4 regions of the Bradyrhizobium sp. CCGUVB1N3 genome follow, and region 4 is predicted to be linked to each of the others. Evidence: riboswitches for the same ligand, from Rfam matches in the RefSeq annotation. Region 4 holds a riboswitch; each other region holds the start of a gene.
The links. Region 4 has a riboswitch for cobalamin ahead of metE (5-methyltetrahydropteroyltriglutamate--homocysteine S-methyltransferase). Riboswitches for the same ligand answer to the same signal wherever they lie in the genome.

Region 1 (3,927 bases), on a different contig from region 4:
CGTGCGCTGCGGCGGCTGCAGCGGCGCGGCCTTATCGCGGTCGGCGATCTTGCCGGCGAACGCCGCGCGCGAGATCGATTTTGATCGGCAGTAGTAGAGGCTCTTCACCCCGCGCTTCCATGCCGTCCAGTGCAACATGTGGAGGTCCCACTTATCCACGTCGGCCGGCAGATAGAGGTTGATCGACTGGCTCTGGCAGATGAACGCGGCGCGGTCGGCGGCAAGCTCGACGATCCAGCGCTGGTCGATCTCGAAGGCGGTGCGAAAGATCGCTTTTTCGTGCTCCGACAGGATGTCGAGATGGGCGACCGACCCCTCGTGCGCAATGATCGACTGCCAGGTCGCCAAAGTGTCGGCGCCTTTGGCGGACAACACCTTGGCGAGATGCGGATTACGCACCGAGATGGCACCGGACAACGTCTTGTGGGTGTAGATGTTGGCCGGGATCGGCTCGGTGCAGGCGCTGGTGCCGCCGCAGATGATGCTGATCGAGGCGGTCGGCGCGATCGCGATCTTGTGGCTGAAGCGCGCCATCACGCCGCATTCCAGCGCATCCGGGCAAGGGCCTCGCTCGCGAGCGAGCGCCACGGATGCCGCGTCGGCATCGCGACGGATTTTTCGGAACATGCTGAGATTGAACGACTTGGCCAGGACGCTCTCCATCGGAATGCCCCTGGCCTGGAGAAACGAGTGGAAGCCCATCACGCCGAGGCCGACGGAGCGCTCGCGCAGGGCGGCGTAGCGGGCACGCTTCATGCCGTCCGGCGCCACCGTGATGAAGTGGGTGAGCACGTTGTCGAGGAAGCGCATGACGTCCTCGATGAAGCCGGGCGCCTCATTCCACTGGTCCCAGGTCTCGAGGTTGAGCGATGACAGGCAGCACACCGCAGTGCGCTCCTCGTTGCGATGATCGATGCCGGTCGGCAGTGTAATCTCACTGCACAGGTTGGAGGACGAGACCTTGAGGCCGAGCTCGCGCTGGTGCTTGGGGAGCGCGCGGTTCACAGTGTCGATGAACAAGAGATAAGGTTCGCCGGTCTGCAGCCGGTTCTCAAGAATGCGTTGCCATAGCTGGCGAGCGTCGATCTCGCGGACGACCTCGTTGGTCTTCGGGCTGCGCAGAGCGAACGTGGTGCCGGCGCCCACGGCACGCATGAACTCGTCGGTGACGTTGATGCCGTGATGCAGGTTGAGGCTCTTGCGGTTGAAGTCGCCGGACGCCTTGCGGATCTCGAGGAACTCCTCGATCTCGGGATGGTGGATATCGAGATAGACTGCCGCCGAGCCACGCCGCAACGAGCCCTGGCTGATCGCCAGCGTCAGACCATCCATGACGTGGATGAACGGGATGATGCCCGAGGTGACGCCGCCCTTCACCTTCTCGCCGATCGAGCGAACATTGCCCCAGTAGGTGCCGATGCCGCCGCCGTTGGAGGCAAGCCAGACGTTCTCGTTCCAGGTGCCGACGATGCCCTCGAGCGAGTCCGACACCGAGTTAAGGAAGCACGAGATCGGTAGGCCGCGCGTGGTGCCGCCGTTGGAGAGCACTGGTGTGGCCGGCATGAACCACAGCCGAGACATCGCATCATAGAGACGTTGGGCATGCGCAACATCGTCCGCGAAGGCACAAGCCACCCGCGCGAACATATCCTGGAGGCTCTCGCCGGCGAGCAGATAACGATCGGTCAGCGTCAGCTTGCCGAACGACGTCAGCAGGTCGTTGCGCGACCGATCGAGCGTGAGGTCGGAGGGCTTTGGCGATGGCGCGAGCGGCCAGGGCAGCGGAGCCGGCGATGGCGGCGGCACAAGACGCAGCTCAGGCGCGGTAGGCTTTGCCTGCGCTGGGGGCGGCCGCACACTCGGCAGCTCAACGAGATGACCATGCTGATCGAAATCGTAAGACGGCGACATCGGCAACCCCGCGATGTTTGGGGGCTGGGCGCGGGACGACTTGCGAGACTGGGCAAATGTCCCCGGCCGCAAGCGCCTCACCGGACACCCCGCCCGAGGACGTTCGTTCTGTCGCGGCAGGTCTCCTGGCTCGCGGGTCGCTGCGGCTGTCGGCCTTCCGGCGCTGTCGCGCCAGTGACCATGATGACAACCGCTCGCCGCTTACAGTTGCGGGGGCAGCCTCGGAGTAGCCGTTGCCGGCGCACCGGGTTCCCTCTTAGCTTCCATCCGACGAGATGTGGACTGGAAGACCGTGACGTACTACATATAGTGCTCCTCGGCGAGATTCGTCAAGCTTTTGGCGCGGGGGGAGGTCAAGATTCAGAAGGAAAACGGCACCGTCAAGTTTACCGATTGGAACGGCCGAGAGGTAGATGACTATGCATGCCAATCGGTCGGGCCCCTCTTTATCGCTGGAAGTGATTAGCTATGCCGTTTGGTTGTATTTCAGTTCCGAGACCGGCATCGAAGCCGCAATAACGATCCTGTTATTCGCCGAGTACATGGCGGAAAACGACGGCGCGCTGCACTTCGCGATGCCGGTCAATGGGAATGGCCCCCTCCCAAGCGAACAGATGAAAGCGCAACGCGTCACCATGCCCCGCGACACGCGTTCCCAACTGATGCCGATCGTGACGGATGTCATCGCGAGAAGAACCGATGGAAGGCCCCGACACGCGGAACCATTGGATGCATTCGCCGCGAGGCTGAACTCGCTCGGCTACGCTGGGTTTCATACGTGGTGGGTGCAGATCGTTTCGGAGTTGAAACGTTCGGATGTCCAGTCGGCATCCGTCTCCGTATGCGTGCTGGCGGCGGCTCTCGTGGAAGGCGCGCTAACGTTCGTGGTCAAGCACGCGCGATCCAAGCAGGTAGGCCCATTCGGATCCAACAACTTCGAACGTGATCCGCGTACCTGGCGGATCGACGATCTTGTCTCGAGCGCGGCGTCCGGAGGGCGATCGAGCATCCGGGATCAGGCCACGCGAAGCCGGTCAGACGGCCTAATTCAAACGCGCCAACGCATACACGCCGGGCGGATGTTGTCCGATCACCCTGCGGGCGTGCCCGGTCTTCGACCGGAAGAAGCACGCGACGCCAAGCAGACGGCCGAGCTAGTCGTGCGGAGTGTGCTCGACTGGCTCGACCGGTTTCCGCCGGATCCAAAATAACTGTCGCGCGCGCCGCGGGCCTAATCGATATCGGGAAGCCGATAACGTCGAACGTGGAGGGCCTCGTCCTCCGAGGTGATTTCTAGCACCTGGTTCACCAGATCGGCATCGGCATTCAGTTCGTCCAGCGCCTGCTCGAAAAGCTCGACCTGCATATCGAGGTTCCATGTTTGGGGGACCGTTGGGCGAGGAGTCCCGAAAGCGACTTTTTGCGCTTTACTGACCAAATCTTGAATATAAATTCTGGTCAGTTGGTTATTCCCAACTTGCTACTGACCGTTTTTTATATACAATATTCGGTCAGAAAATGGTGGCTGATGCCCGACCCCACGTCCGATACCCTCGATCGCATCCATGATCGGATCGCCCAGGCGGCGCCGGCCGGTGTGTGGTCGCGCGCCGATTTTCTCGACATCGGAACCCCGAACGCCATCGAGAAGGCGCTACAGCGGCTGACCCTGAGGGGCGACATCCGCCGGCCTCACCGCGGCCTCTACGACAAGCCGGGCCTCAGCAAGCTGACCGGCAAGATGGTGTTTCCGCCGCGCGCCTCGTTCATCGATGCCATCGCCCGGCGTGACAAGCTGCGCGTCCTGGTCGATGGCATGACGGCCGCGAACGACCTCGGCCTGACCACGGCCGTTCCGGCGCGATCGACGATCTATGCCGATACCTATCCGCGGACGATCGAGATCGAGGCGAGCGCCGGCGATCCGCAGGTGACCAAGCCCGTCATCTACAAGCTCGACTTCAAGCGCATTTCGGCCAAGACCGCATTCTGGGCCGGCCGCCCCGCCATGCGCGT
Region 2 (3,927 bases), 5.7 Mb from region 4:
ATGATCGGCACGCGCGCGGCGCGCGGCTGCTCCGTCTCCTGCAGACCCGCAAGGTCGATCGCGACCTGCTCGAGCCGGCCGAGCGCGCCAGTCGGCTTGGTCAATTGCGCCTGCCGCGCCACCGCGGCCTCGCGGTGCGCGGTGGAGATACCCGGGCATTTCTCGTAGACCCAATTGGGGAGCATGTCGTCCTCCGTTCACACGACCGCGGTCGCGTCACGCACTGCGTTTGAGAATGTAGCTGTCCATGATCCAGCCGTGCCGTTCGCGCGCCTCCTGGCGTAGCGCGACGATGCGCGGGCCGATCTCGGCCAACGCACCCGACATGACGACCTGGTCGGGCATGCCGAGATAGGCGCCCCACCAGATCTGCAGGCCTTCCGGATCGAGCGACTGAAACGCCGTGCCGCCGTCGAGCATCACCACCACGGTGTCGGCGCCTTGCGGCCAGCCGCCTTCGCGCAGTCGCCGCCCTGTCGTCACCAGGAAAGGCTCGCCGATATCGTTCAGCGGCAGCGCATGCGCCGCGCATAGCGCCTGGATCGAGGTGATGCCGGGGACGACTTCGATCGCGGGCGAAGGATCAAGCCGTCGCGCGATCCGCAAAGAGGAGTCATAGAGCGACGGATCGCCCCAGATCAGCAGCGCAACGCGGCCATCACGTCCGAGATGGGCCGCGATCGCCTCCGACCACGTCGCCGCGACCGCATCATGCCAGTCATCGACGCCCTTGCGGTAGTCGGCCTCGCCGGCGTCACGCACCGGCAGGTCGAACTCCGCGATACGCGTCTCTTTGCTGGTGAGCACATCGGCGCAAATCATCCGCCGCAGGTCGGCGAGATCGGACTTCTGCGTCCCCTTGCGCGGAATCAGGACAAGGTCGGCCGCGTTGATGGCACGGATCGCGGCGAGCGTGAGCTGCTCGGGATCGCCGCAACCGATACCTATCAGGGAGAGCGTGAGCATCACGAGTGTGAAGGGCGACCATGACGGCCGCCCTTCAAATCATCCCTGCGCCGCGTTGTGCAGGCGCGGGGTGACGAGGCCGGGCGCGGTAACGCCGCGCAGCGACTTCGCCAGCGCCAGCACCGCGAGATCGGCGAGCGGCTCGATCACGATGACCAGCGCATAGGATGCGGCAAAGGTCGCGATGTTGGCGAGGTTCGCAGCACCAAAGCCCGCGCCGTAGATGGCCCAGAACGCAACCCAGGCGATGATGCCGGACTGATACGCCGTCGAGAGCGCCAGCGCCTGACGATACTGCAGGTCGACATAGGCCGTGTTGCGGGGAATGATGCGGGTCGCGAGCGCCTGGATGGCGAACAGCGGCACCAGCAGCGTGGTGACGTTCATGCCGTATTGCGGCAGGTCGGTCGGCACGAAGAACAGGCCTTGCAGCAACAGGCCGAGCGCCAGTCCCAAGGCCGCCGGCGCTGCGCCGAACAGCAGGAACAAGGTCGAACCGAGAATGAAGTGCACCTCGGACACCCCGACCGGGAAGTGCGGCAGGATTTCGAAGAAAGTGAAGACCAGCGCGGTCGTGGCAGCCGTCCGTACCGCAAACGAGCTGATGCCCTGCTCGCGCACGGTCTCGGCCGCGAGCTTCAGCGCGACGCCGCCGGCGGCGATGCCGGTTGCGTAACTCAACACGAGCTTGGCGCCCGTCACGATTCCCGGTTCGATATGCATGGTTCAAGTCCTTCCTGCCGTCACACCCGACGGCCTTGGCGTCCAAACGTGCAGGGCCGGTCTCCTGGCTCGCGGATCGAAGGGGATCTCCGGCCTTCCCGGGCCTTGCGGCCCAGTGGCGGATCGGAGGCCCTCACCGCTTACAGTCGCGGGGGCGGCTGGGGTTTGGGGCGCCGCAACTGGGTCCGCCCACCCCCATTCCCGATTATGCTCCGGCGCTTTGCGCCGCATCGAGCACCATGCCCCTCTTGTGTGCCTCTTTCGCAAGCCGGGCGTCAAGGGTGGAACGACGGCTGCGGACATCATCACGACGATTCTCCCGCCAGCGCGCCAAACAGGATGACGGCGGCCGTGGTCGCGGGCGCGGCCTGCGCGAGTTCTTCGGCGAGTTTCGCGATGGTCGTGCGGACCAGCCGCTCATCGGCGCGGCCCAGGGATTCCGCAAACAGCGCCGGGGTTTCCGGCGAAAGACCTTGCGCGATCAGCTTCGAGGCCAGGGCCGGAAACGTGCGCCGGCCCATATAGACCACCGTCGTGGCATCCGGATCGGCCAGCGCCGCCCAGTTCAGATTTTGCGGAAGCTGCCCGGTCACATCGGCCCCGGTCACGAACTGCACCCGGCGCGCGGTGTTCCGCCGGGTCAGGGGAATGCCGGCTTGGGCCGCCGCAACGCAGGCCGAGGTGACGCCGGGCACGATCTCGTAGCCGATCCCGGCCGCCCGAAGCGTCTCGATCTCCTCCTCGAGCCGGCCGAAGATGCCGGCATCGCCGGATTTCAGCCGCACCACGCGCGCGCCGGTCGCGGCATAATCGACCAGCAGGCGGTTGACGTGCTGCTGCTTGGTCGAGGGCCGGCCGGCGCGTTTTCCGACTGCCACGAGATTGGCGCCGGGCCGGGCAAGCTCGAGGATCGCGCCGGAGGCGAGATCGTCATAGAGCACGACGTCGGCCTCGCGCAGCCGCGCGGCGCCCTTGAGCGTCAAGAGCTCGGGATCGCCGGGACCGGCGGAGATGAAGGAGACGAAGCCGCTCACCGGTCCTCCGCAATCAGGTGAAAGAAAGTCCCTGTCGCATGTCCGCGTCGCGATCCGGTCTCCGCGACGGTCGCCCCTGTCGCGTCACGCACGATTGCAAGCGGCGTATCGGGCTGCGCGAGAATCGTCGAATAGTGGAATTCATGACCGCGCAGGCGGACGCCCGGATGATGGCCCGGCATCGGTGCCGCGAGCTCGGCCAGCCGATAGCCGAGATGCATACGACGCTTGGCAAAGCTCGTCTCCAGACCCAACAGGCCAAGCATCTCGTGCCGCGCACCATCGGCGTCGGTCAAGGCCGCGCCCATCACCATGTAGCCGCCGCATTCGCCATGGACCGGCCGCGTCTCGGCGAATGCGCGCAAGTGCTCGCGAAAGCGCGCATTCGCGGCGAGCCGGCCGGCGTGCAATTCGGGGTAGCCGCCGGGCAGCCAGCAGATATCGGCGCTCGGATCAGGTCCTTCGTCGGCGAGTGGCGAGAACGGCAGGATCTCCGCACCGGCGGCGCGCCAGGCCTCCAGCATATGCGGATAGACGAAGGAGAATGCGGCATCGCGCGCCAGCGCAATGCGCTGGCCTGGCGGCGTGACGTTGAGCCTATTCGTGGCTGGACGCGCCGACCATGCCGACGCCGCGCCCAGAACGGCATCGAGATCGACATGCGAGCTGACGAAACGCGCAGCCTCGGCGATCAGGGCGCCGATCTCCGCCTGCTCCTCGGCCTGCACCAGGCCGAGATGCCGCTTCGGCAGGCTGATCTCGGCATGGCGCGGCAGCGCGCCGAACACGGCAATGCCGGCATCATTCAATGCGCGTCGCACCAGATCCTCATGTCGCGGGCTCGCGACGCGATTGAGCACGACGCCGGCAAGCCGCACACCGGCGCGAAAATCGCGCAGTCCCGCGGCAATCGCGGCGGCCGTCTGGGCCTGGCCGGACGGATCGATCACCAGGAGCACCGGCCAGCCCATCATCTCCGCGAGGTCGGCCGTCGCCCCCGTCCCCGAGACACCGCGCGCAGCGACGCCGTCGAACAGGCCCATCGAGCCCTCGGCCAGTACGAGATCGGCGTTCGCACCACGGCTGACGAAATGTTCAATGGTCGCGCGATCCATCGCCCAGCTATCGATGTTGACCGAGGGGCGTCCCGTGGCGGCCGCATGAAAGGCAGGATCGATATAGTCGGGGCCGCTCTTGAAGCACT
Region 3 (3,927 bases), 5.7 Mb from region 4:
CGACGTGACGTCCGACGACACCGAGCTCCACCGGCCAAGACATGAAGAAAGGCGTGAAGAACCGGTAGGATGCGCCGGCATTGGCGACGATGCGCGGCACGTTCGGCGGCGTATTGCCAGAGAACGAGCCGCCGGCGAAGTCGTAGTTGGCATAGCGCGCGTCGACATAGGCGATATTGCCCCACAGCCGCAGGGCGTCCGTCACGCGCACGGCACCGGCGAGCTCAACGCCCTTGGACTCCTGCCGCCCGGCAATGTTGAGCTGCATGCCGCCGGCGGCTGCGTAGACGTTCTTGCGCAGGATGTCGTAGACCGAGAACGACCACTCAGCCCTGTTGTCCCAGAACAGATGCTTGACGCCGGTCTCATAGGTGCGTGAGGTCGTCAGATCGAGAGGTTGGGTGGGCGCGAGTAGGAAGATGTTGTTGGCCGAGACATCGGCGCCGGTCGCGTACTGGCTGAAGAAGGTCAGGCCGGGCACCGCTTCCCAGGTGTAGCCGATGCGGCCGGTCACCGGCGCCCAGTCTTTCGAGAACGGGAAGCCCGCCTTCTCCAGACCGCTGACGTTGGTCGAATTGCGGTCGAGCCCGATATGCTCGACACGCAGCCCGCCGATCAGCGCGAAGTTTCGGGTGATCTTCAGCCGATCCTCGAATGACAGCGCCTCGTTGTCGATCCGCGCCGTCTGCTGCTGCGTCGTGAGCAGGCCATAATAACCACGCGCGGGATCGACCAACGTAACGAGATCATGCGGGAAATTCGCGGCGCCCGGCCGGACGAAATCGAGATCGCTGGCGGCAAAGGTCGTCACCAAGCGATTGTCAAACCCTGCGATATTCGTATCCCAGGTCAGATCGGTGATGTTGCCGACCAGCCGCTGGCTGTGCGCGACATAGAAGCGCTCGCGATCGACCAGGTTCGAATTGGCGTTGAACGCCTCGACCTCGTTGTTGAACCAACTACGTTCCGCGCCATAGCCGTAGGCCTGGCTCTTCAGGGTCAAGCCTTGTGCGAGCTTGAGCTCGAAGCCGCCGCGCAGCCACACCTCCTGCGCCACGTTGCGATTGTCGAGCACATTGTAGTTGGTGTTGAAGGTGCGGTCGTCGATCGTGACGGGACCGAGATTCGACCCATTGTAGTTCGAGACGTAGCTGCCGGAGACAATGCCGGTCGTGGCATGCGACCCGCTATAGGCGACCGGCACCAGCGGCACACCCCAATAGGCCTTGGAGCGATCCTCCCGGTACTCGATCGCGCCCCAGATCTTGAGATTGTCGGAGATGCGGTAGTTGAGCTGGCCCGACACGTCGAGCGTTTTAGTGTTGGTATCGTCGGCAAACCCGTTGAGCGAGGAGCGGCTGACGTCGAAGCGGTAGTCGAGGCCCTGCACATTGGTGCTGCCGCCGGAGCCGTAATAGCTGCGGAACGAGTTGAGGGAGTCGTACGAAAAGAATGCCTCGTTCTGGACCGGTCCGGTGTGCGGCTGCTTGGTCACGAGATTGACCGCGCCGCCGGTGGCGCCCTCGCCCGACATCAGCGACGCCGGCCCTTTCACAAATTCGATCGCCGAGAGATTGGCCGTGTCCATGATGCGCGACGTCATGTTCTGCGGGCCGATATTGATGCCATTGTAGAGAATGTTGATCTGGCTGTTGGTGAAGCCGCACATCGAGAAAGCCGAGGGCTCGGCCGGGTTGTCGCCGGCCGTCACGCCGACCGCGCCTTGGGCGACATCCGAAACGGTCCGGTAGCCCTGCTCGCGGATCGTCTTGGCCGAGATCACCTCGATGGTCGCGGGCACCTCGCGCACGGTCAGCCCCAGGCGCGAGGCGCTTTCGGCCACCACATTGGTGTTTAGCGGCGTCTGCGCCGCGTTTTGTGCGACGGGCTTTTGCGCCGGCGCGGCGGTTGCTGCTCTCTTCGGCGCCGCACGGCGGGTGCCCTGCCCGTCACGGCTGGTTACCGGCTTGCGGTTCTGGCCGCCCTGCGGGGCGACCTCGATCGGCGGCAATTGTTCGCGGGTCGCTTGCGCCAAGGCTGCGGGGATATCGAAGGCAAATGACGTAAGAATGCTGGACGCGAGCAGGAATTTGCGCGGGTAGACCGCACGGACGGAAGACATGGTTCGAACCTCGGTATGACGTCAGTGGCACGTCACAGCGAACCAAGTCTCAACCTTCAGCGCGTTTCTCGCCTCCGGCAAAGCCAAATGTCTGTACTCCCCGACCGACATCTTCGCGTGTGACCACGGCTGACGGCAGGTCTCCTGGCTCGCGGGTCGTGACCTCTTCGCCGCCTTCCCGGGACCGAGAGCCCAGTGGCTTGTGGCGAAGGATTCACCGCTTACAGTTGCGGGGGCAGCCGCGGCATTGGGGAAAATCCCCGCACCGCATTCCCTTTTCATCCCCGGATGGGGAAACCGTCACGAGCATCTAGGATTAAGTCCGGCACGGAGTCAATGTGAAGAGGTGCGGCGTTCTTGTCGCAGCGGAGCAAACGTCTGTGGAGATGTTGAATGGAAGGAGACACCTTCCTCTGGTTGGTCAGACACGCGGTCGTCGACGGCGTCGCGGGAACGATCCACGCGTTGGACGCGCCGGCCGATCTCGGCGACCGGACGCGATTGGACGCGCTACGACGGCGCCTGCCGCAGGAGGCCGCGAGCTACGCGAGCCCGGCGCGACGGACCGTCGATACGGCGCGCGCACTCGGACTTGATCCGATTCTCGTGCCCGCCTTCAGCGAGCAGGATTTTGGCGAATGGACCGGACGACGCCACGATGATCTCGCCGCTGCGGACGCTGAGGCCTATGCCGAATTCTGGGCAGATCCGGCCGGCTCAAAGCCCCCGGGCGGCGAAAGCTTTGAAGATCAGATCGCCAGAACCCGCGAGGGCCTCTGCCACATCGAAAGAGGATCAGCGATCCTGATCGTCCATTCCGGCACCATCCGCGCCGCGCTGTGCGTCGCGCTCGACCTCGCGCCACGGGCAGCGCTGCGCTTTGCGATCGATCCGCTCTCGCTCACCCGCATCGACCGGCTGGCAGCCGGCTGGCGCGTCGTCTCGGTCAATCAAACGATCGCTTGAGCCCTATCAAGCCGGACGATCCGGAACATTGGCCTGCGCGAATGTCGCCATGCCATTGTGCAGGGCGCAGGCAAGCCGCACCAGCGGCAGCGCGATCGCGGCACCCGATCCCTCCCCGAGCCTGAGATCGAGGCTGACCAGCGGCTGAACGTTGAGCGCACGAAGCACCAGGCGATGGCCCTGCTCCGCCGACTGGTGCGACGGCAGCAGGAACGGCTGGCATGACGGATTGAGGCGCATGGCCGCCAGCGCGGCAACCGACACGATGAAGCCGTCGATCAGCGTTGGGATGCGCCGCTGCGCCGCCGCGATGATCGCGCCACAGATCGCCGCGATTTCGAGGCCGCCGACCGTGCGGAGCGTTTGCTCGGGCGATGCACTCGCCTTCGTCAGGCCATGCCGCGCAAGCGCAGCGTCGATCACGCGCGCCTTGCGTGCACGCCCGGCGGCATCGACACCGGTGCCGCTGCCGGCGATCTCGTCGGCGCTCACGCCAAGCAGGCTCGCCGCGATCGCCGCCGACGTCGTGGTATTGCCGATGCCCATCTCGCCGAGGATGAGGAGATCAGGCTGCTTCGCCGCCGCGCGCGCCACCGCGCGCTGTCCGCATTCGAACGCAAATGCCAGCTCCGCCGGCTCCAGCGCAGCTTCCACGCTGAAATCGCGGGTGCCGCAGCGCGGCTTGTCCGCGACGATCCCCGCGACCTCCGACTGCGCCAGCGAGCCGGCATCGACGACCTCGAGACTTGAGCCCAGTTCACGCGCCAGCACCGAGATCGCAGCGCCGCCCGCTGCGAAGTTCGACATCATCGCGATCGTGACTTCCTGCGGATAGGCCG
Region 4 (3,927 bases):
ATGATGGCGTTGAACTCCGAATAGCACATGTGGGTGTGGATCTGCGTCGCATCTGCGACGCCGCAGGAGCAGATGTGGAAGCTTTCCACTGCCCAGTCGAGATAGGCCTTCCAGTCGGATCGGCGCAGCGGCAAGCCTTCGCGTAGCGCGGCCTCGTCGATCTGGATCATGGTCGCGCCGGCCTTTTCGAGGTCGCCGACCTCGTCGCGGATCGCAAGCGCGATCTGGCGGCAGGTCTCGCTGCGCGGTACGTCATCGCGGACGAATGACCAGTTCAGGATCGTCACCGGCCCGGTGAGCATTGCTTTCATCGGTTTCTTGGTCAGCGATTGCGCGTAGCGCCACCATTCGACAGTCATGGGCTTCGGTCGCGAGACATCGCCGAACAGAACCGGCGGGCGAACGTAACGCGAGCCGTAGGACTGCACCCAGCCGTGTTGGGTGAACACGAAGCCGGAGAGCTGCTCGCCGAAATACTGCACCATGTCGTTGCGCTCGAATTCGCCATGCACGAGCACGTCGAGGCCGATGTCTTCCTGCCACTGCACCGTACGGGCCGTCTCCGCCTTGAGGAATTGCTCGTATTGCGCGTCCGTCAGTTTGCCCTTGGCATGAGCAGCGCGAGCGTTGCGAACGTCGGCGGTCTGCGGGAACGAGCCGATCGTCGTCGTCGGAAAGGCCGGCAGACCAAAGCGCTTGCGCTGGACCTCTGCGCGGTTGGCAAAGGCGCTGGTACGGCGGCGCATCGTGTCGTCGATCGCTGCCATTCTCGGTGCAACGATCGCGTCGTGGATTTTCGGGGAGGTCTCGCGCGCCGTCGCCACCAGATCGGATGCGGCCAGGGCGGCTGCGACACTCGCCTCGCCTGCGAGCGCCTTCGCAAGGACCGTGAGCTCGCCGATCTTCTGCACCGAGAAGGCAAGCCAGCTCTTCACGTCCGGATCGAGATCGGTCTCGAGCTCAAGATCGATTGGGACATGCAGGAGCGAGCAGGAGGGCGCGAGCTGCACGCGATCCCTGCCGAACGTTGCAATGACGGGTTTGAACCGCTCGATCAATGCCGATAGGTCTGAACGCCACACGTTGCGGCCATCGATGACGCCGAGCGAAACCACGAGGTCCGCGCGGGCGCCGCATTCAATCTGGCTCAATTGTTGGGGAGCGCGGATAAGATCGACGTGCAGTCCAGCCACAGGCAGCTCCAGAGCGGTCGCCAGGTTGTCGCCGATCGCCCCGAAATAGGTGGCCAGCATGATCTTGATGTCAGGTACCTCCTTGGCGAGACACCCATAAGCCCGCTGAAGCGCATTCCGCGTGGTCTCGTCGAGATCAAGCACCAGACACGGCTCGTCAAGCTGGACCCACTCGGCTCCGCGTTTCGCCAGCTCCTTGAGAACCTCGACATAGACTGGCAGGAGACTATCGAGCAGCGAGATCGGATCAAACGCCAGATCAGCGCTCTTGCCGAGCTTCAGGAAGGTGACCGGTCCAACCAGAACCGGACGCGTTTGATAGCCAAGGGCTTTCGCCTCCTCATATTCCTCGATCGGCTTTCGGGAGGAGAGCCTGAAGGTCTGACCTTTATAGAATTCGGGCACCATGTAATGGTAGTTGGTATCGAACCACTTGGTCATCTCCTGCGCGGCGGACCCGCCGGCGTCATTGGGGTGACTGCTATTTGCTTCATGCTCCCCGCCTTGAGAGCCGCGCGCCATGGCGAAATAGGTCTTCAGCGGGACCGGACCTGCCTCCCAGCCATACGCCTCGGGAATGGCGCCCACCATGACGCTCGTGTCGAGAACCTGATCATAGAGTGAAAAGTCATTTGAGGGGATGACGGTGACGCCAAGCGAGTGCTGGCGCGCCCAGTTGGCGACACGAAGTCCGGCCGCAGCTTCAAGAAGCTGCCGGCTGCTGATCTTGCCGGCCCAGTAGCCTTCGAGTGCCAATTTGAGTTCGCGGCGTGGCCCGATACGTGGCGTGCCGAGAGTTGCGACAGGAAGTGAGAGAAGAGACATAGCTTTAACCCCATTATGGTGGGGGCAAAGGCCATGGCGGACGCGGGCAGGAGGGGCTGCGAAAGCGCCTGCTGCTTGGCGTACCACCGGACACCCCGCCCGTGGACGTTTATGTTGTCGGGGCAGGTCTCCTGGCTCGCGGGTCATCGTCTGCATCCGGCCTTCCCGAAGCATCTGCTTCAGTGACACGTATGGATGCGGACTCGCCGCTTACAGTTGCGGGGGCAGCGCCGGCATTACTTCAATCCTGAACGGATCGTGAGTGCACCGGCTTCCCTCTTAGCTCCAGATCGAGCGAGACCTGGAGAACCTCGACGCCTTCGATTTATCTGCAACCGGGGCGGTACGTCAACCTCTGAGGAGGACCACCTTTTCTGCGGCATGCTGCCGCGAATACGGCCTCAACAATGGAGGTCACTCCAAACGAACAGCTTGACGACGGGGTGCAAAACCAAATTTTGACCAGCGCCCCTGACGGCCATTGTTGTCGATAGGCTTGGCAGCCCTGTCCTTCCGATCTCAAGCGTTCTCATGTCCTTATCCAACGCCATGAGTTTCTTGTTCGTTCGGCACAGGGCGGCAATTTCTGCATCGATCGTCCAGCGAAGTCTAAACCTTTGCGCTCCGGTCAACTACCAATGTTAGCAATTGATCGAACCGGCAGATCGGTCAATCATGGAATGAAAGACCGTCACATAGGCCACACCTCACCTGTCGCAGACCCCGTTAAGAGCGCACGAGGGTGGCTTGTCGCCGTCACCGTGGAGTTTGACGGACCCGCTATGCGGTCCAGCAATTTGGCGTTCGACAGCCCCTATCGCAACCGAGCAGCTGGTCTGGCGAACAAGCCGCGAATTTGGAGAGTGCCGCTATGATTGCAACGGGCCTGTCGGATAATGTCATTCCTCGCGCCGACATCGTCAAACGCGCAGCGCGCATCGGAGCGGAAATCCGAAACATCAAGCTGTCGGGCGATCTACCGGACCAGACGATCGCCGCAATCAACGAGCTGCTGCTCGAGAACAAGGTGATCTTTTTTCGCGACCAGGGTCATCTCGACGACGCCGAAGCAGGAGCGCTTTGCTCTTCGTTTCGGAAGTCCGGCATGTCATCCGACGCTCGGTGCCATTAAGGGGACGGCGTCGATTATCGAGCTTGATTCGGTCCGCGCCGGCAGCCGGGCCGACCTGTGGCACACCGATGGGACCTTCGTCGATGGCTACCCTAAGATTGCGGTGCTGCGAGGCGTTGTGATGCCACCGTTCGGTGGCGATACGGTCTGGTCAAACACCGTCACAGCCTACCTCGACTTGGCACCGCCGCTGCAACGGCTTGCGGACAAGCTCTGGGCCGTTCACAGCAACGCCTTCGACTACGCAATAATGCCCCGCGCCAGCGAGCTCGACAAGAAGCACTTGGACGAAGTCTTCACCAAAACGATCTATCAGACTGAGCATCCAGTCGTGCGCGTCCACCCCGAGACTGGCGAACGCACGCTGCTCCTCGGCGCCCTGGTGCAACGTTTTGTTGGCATCCCGAAATACGACGGCCAGAAGCTGTTTGATCTGTTTCAGTCTCATATCACGGCGCTCGAAAACACCGTGCGCTGGAGTTGGAAGGAAGGTGATGTGGCGATGTGGGACAATCGCGCCACACAACACTACGCGGTGAACGATTACGGCGATCAGCATCGGGTCGTTCGTCGCGCCACCGTCGCTGGCGAGGTACCCGTCAGCATCGATGGTCAGAACAGCGTAACGCGCATCAAGAGAGCAAAAGAGCCGGCCGCGAAGGTCGCCTAGCCGGCCCACAGGATTGACCGCGGTCCGGCCGATGCAAACTCTGCCTTTGTCACCCATCCCTGTATGCAGCATCGGCAGCTCGACGATGTCATTGAAAGCCATCGTGC

Region 1: it holds a riboswitch for cobalamin, as region 4 does, so the genes downstream of both, NLM33_RS48355 (ribonucleoside-diphosphate reductase subunit alpha) here and metE (5-methyltetrahydropteroyltriglutamate--homocysteine S-methyltransferase) in region 4, are expected to answer to the same signal.
Region 2: it holds a riboswitch for cobalamin, as region 4 does, so the genes downstream of both, NLM33_RS11025 (energy-coupling factor ABC transporter permease) here and metE (5-methyltetrahydropteroyltriglutamate--homocysteine S-methyltransferase) in region 4, are expected to answer to the same signal.
Region 3: it holds a riboswitch for cobalamin, as region 4 does, so the genes downstream of both, NLM33_RS11005 (TonB-dependent siderophore receptor) here and metE (5-methyltetrahydropteroyltriglutamate--homocysteine S-methyltransferase) in region 4, are expected to answer to the same signal.

Annotation. Positions count from the first base shown of each region.
Region 1 covers NZ_JANADR010000002.1:343,179-347,105, reverse strand. Annotated here, with positions in the region: gene NLM33_RS48355 (ribonucleoside-diphosphate reductase subunit alpha) at 1-1,911, opposite strand, end outside; cobalamin riboswitch at 2,009-2,221, opposite strand; gene NLM33_RS48350 (hypothetical protein) at 2,325-3,122, shown strand; gene NLM33_RS49460 (hypothetical protein) at 3,143-3,277, opposite strand; gene NLM33_RS48345 (DUF6088 family protein) at 3,440-3,927, shown strand, end outside.
Region 2 covers NZ_JANADR010000001.1:2,312,037-2,315,963, forward strand. Annotated here, with positions in the region: gene cobT (nicotinate-nucleotide--dimethylbenzimidazole phosphoribosyltransferase) at 1-185, opposite strand, end outside; gene cobF (precorrin-6A synthase (deacetylating)) at 217-966, opposite strand; gene NLM33_RS11025 (energy-coupling factor ABC transporter permease) at 1,006-1,689, opposite strand; cobalamin riboswitch at 1,726-1,946, opposite strand; gene cobA (uroporphyrinogen-III C-methyltransferase) at 1,995-2,723, opposite strand; gene NLM33_RS11035 (cobyrinate a,c-diamide synthase) at 2,720-3,927, opposite strand, start outside.
Region 3 covers NZ_JANADR010000001.1:2,308,069-2,311,995, forward strand. Annotated here, with positions in the region: gene NLM33_RS11005 (TonB-dependent siderophore receptor) at 1-2,122, opposite strand, end outside; cobalamin riboswitch at 2,239-2,439, opposite strand; gene NLM33_RS11010 (histidine phosphatase family protein) at 2,516-3,088, shown strand; gene cobT (nicotinate-nucleotide--dimethylbenzimidazole phosphoribosyltransferase) at 3,095-3,927, opposite strand, start outside.
Region 4 covers NZ_JANADR010000001.1:8,052,606-8,056,532, forward strand. Annotated here, with positions in the region: gene metE (5-methyltetrahydropteroyltriglutamate--homocysteine S-methyltransferase) at 1-2,018, opposite strand, end outside; cobalamin riboswitch at 2,122-2,347, opposite strand; partial or broken gene NLM33_RS38170 (TauD/TfdA dioxygenase family protein) at 2,890-3,820, shown strand.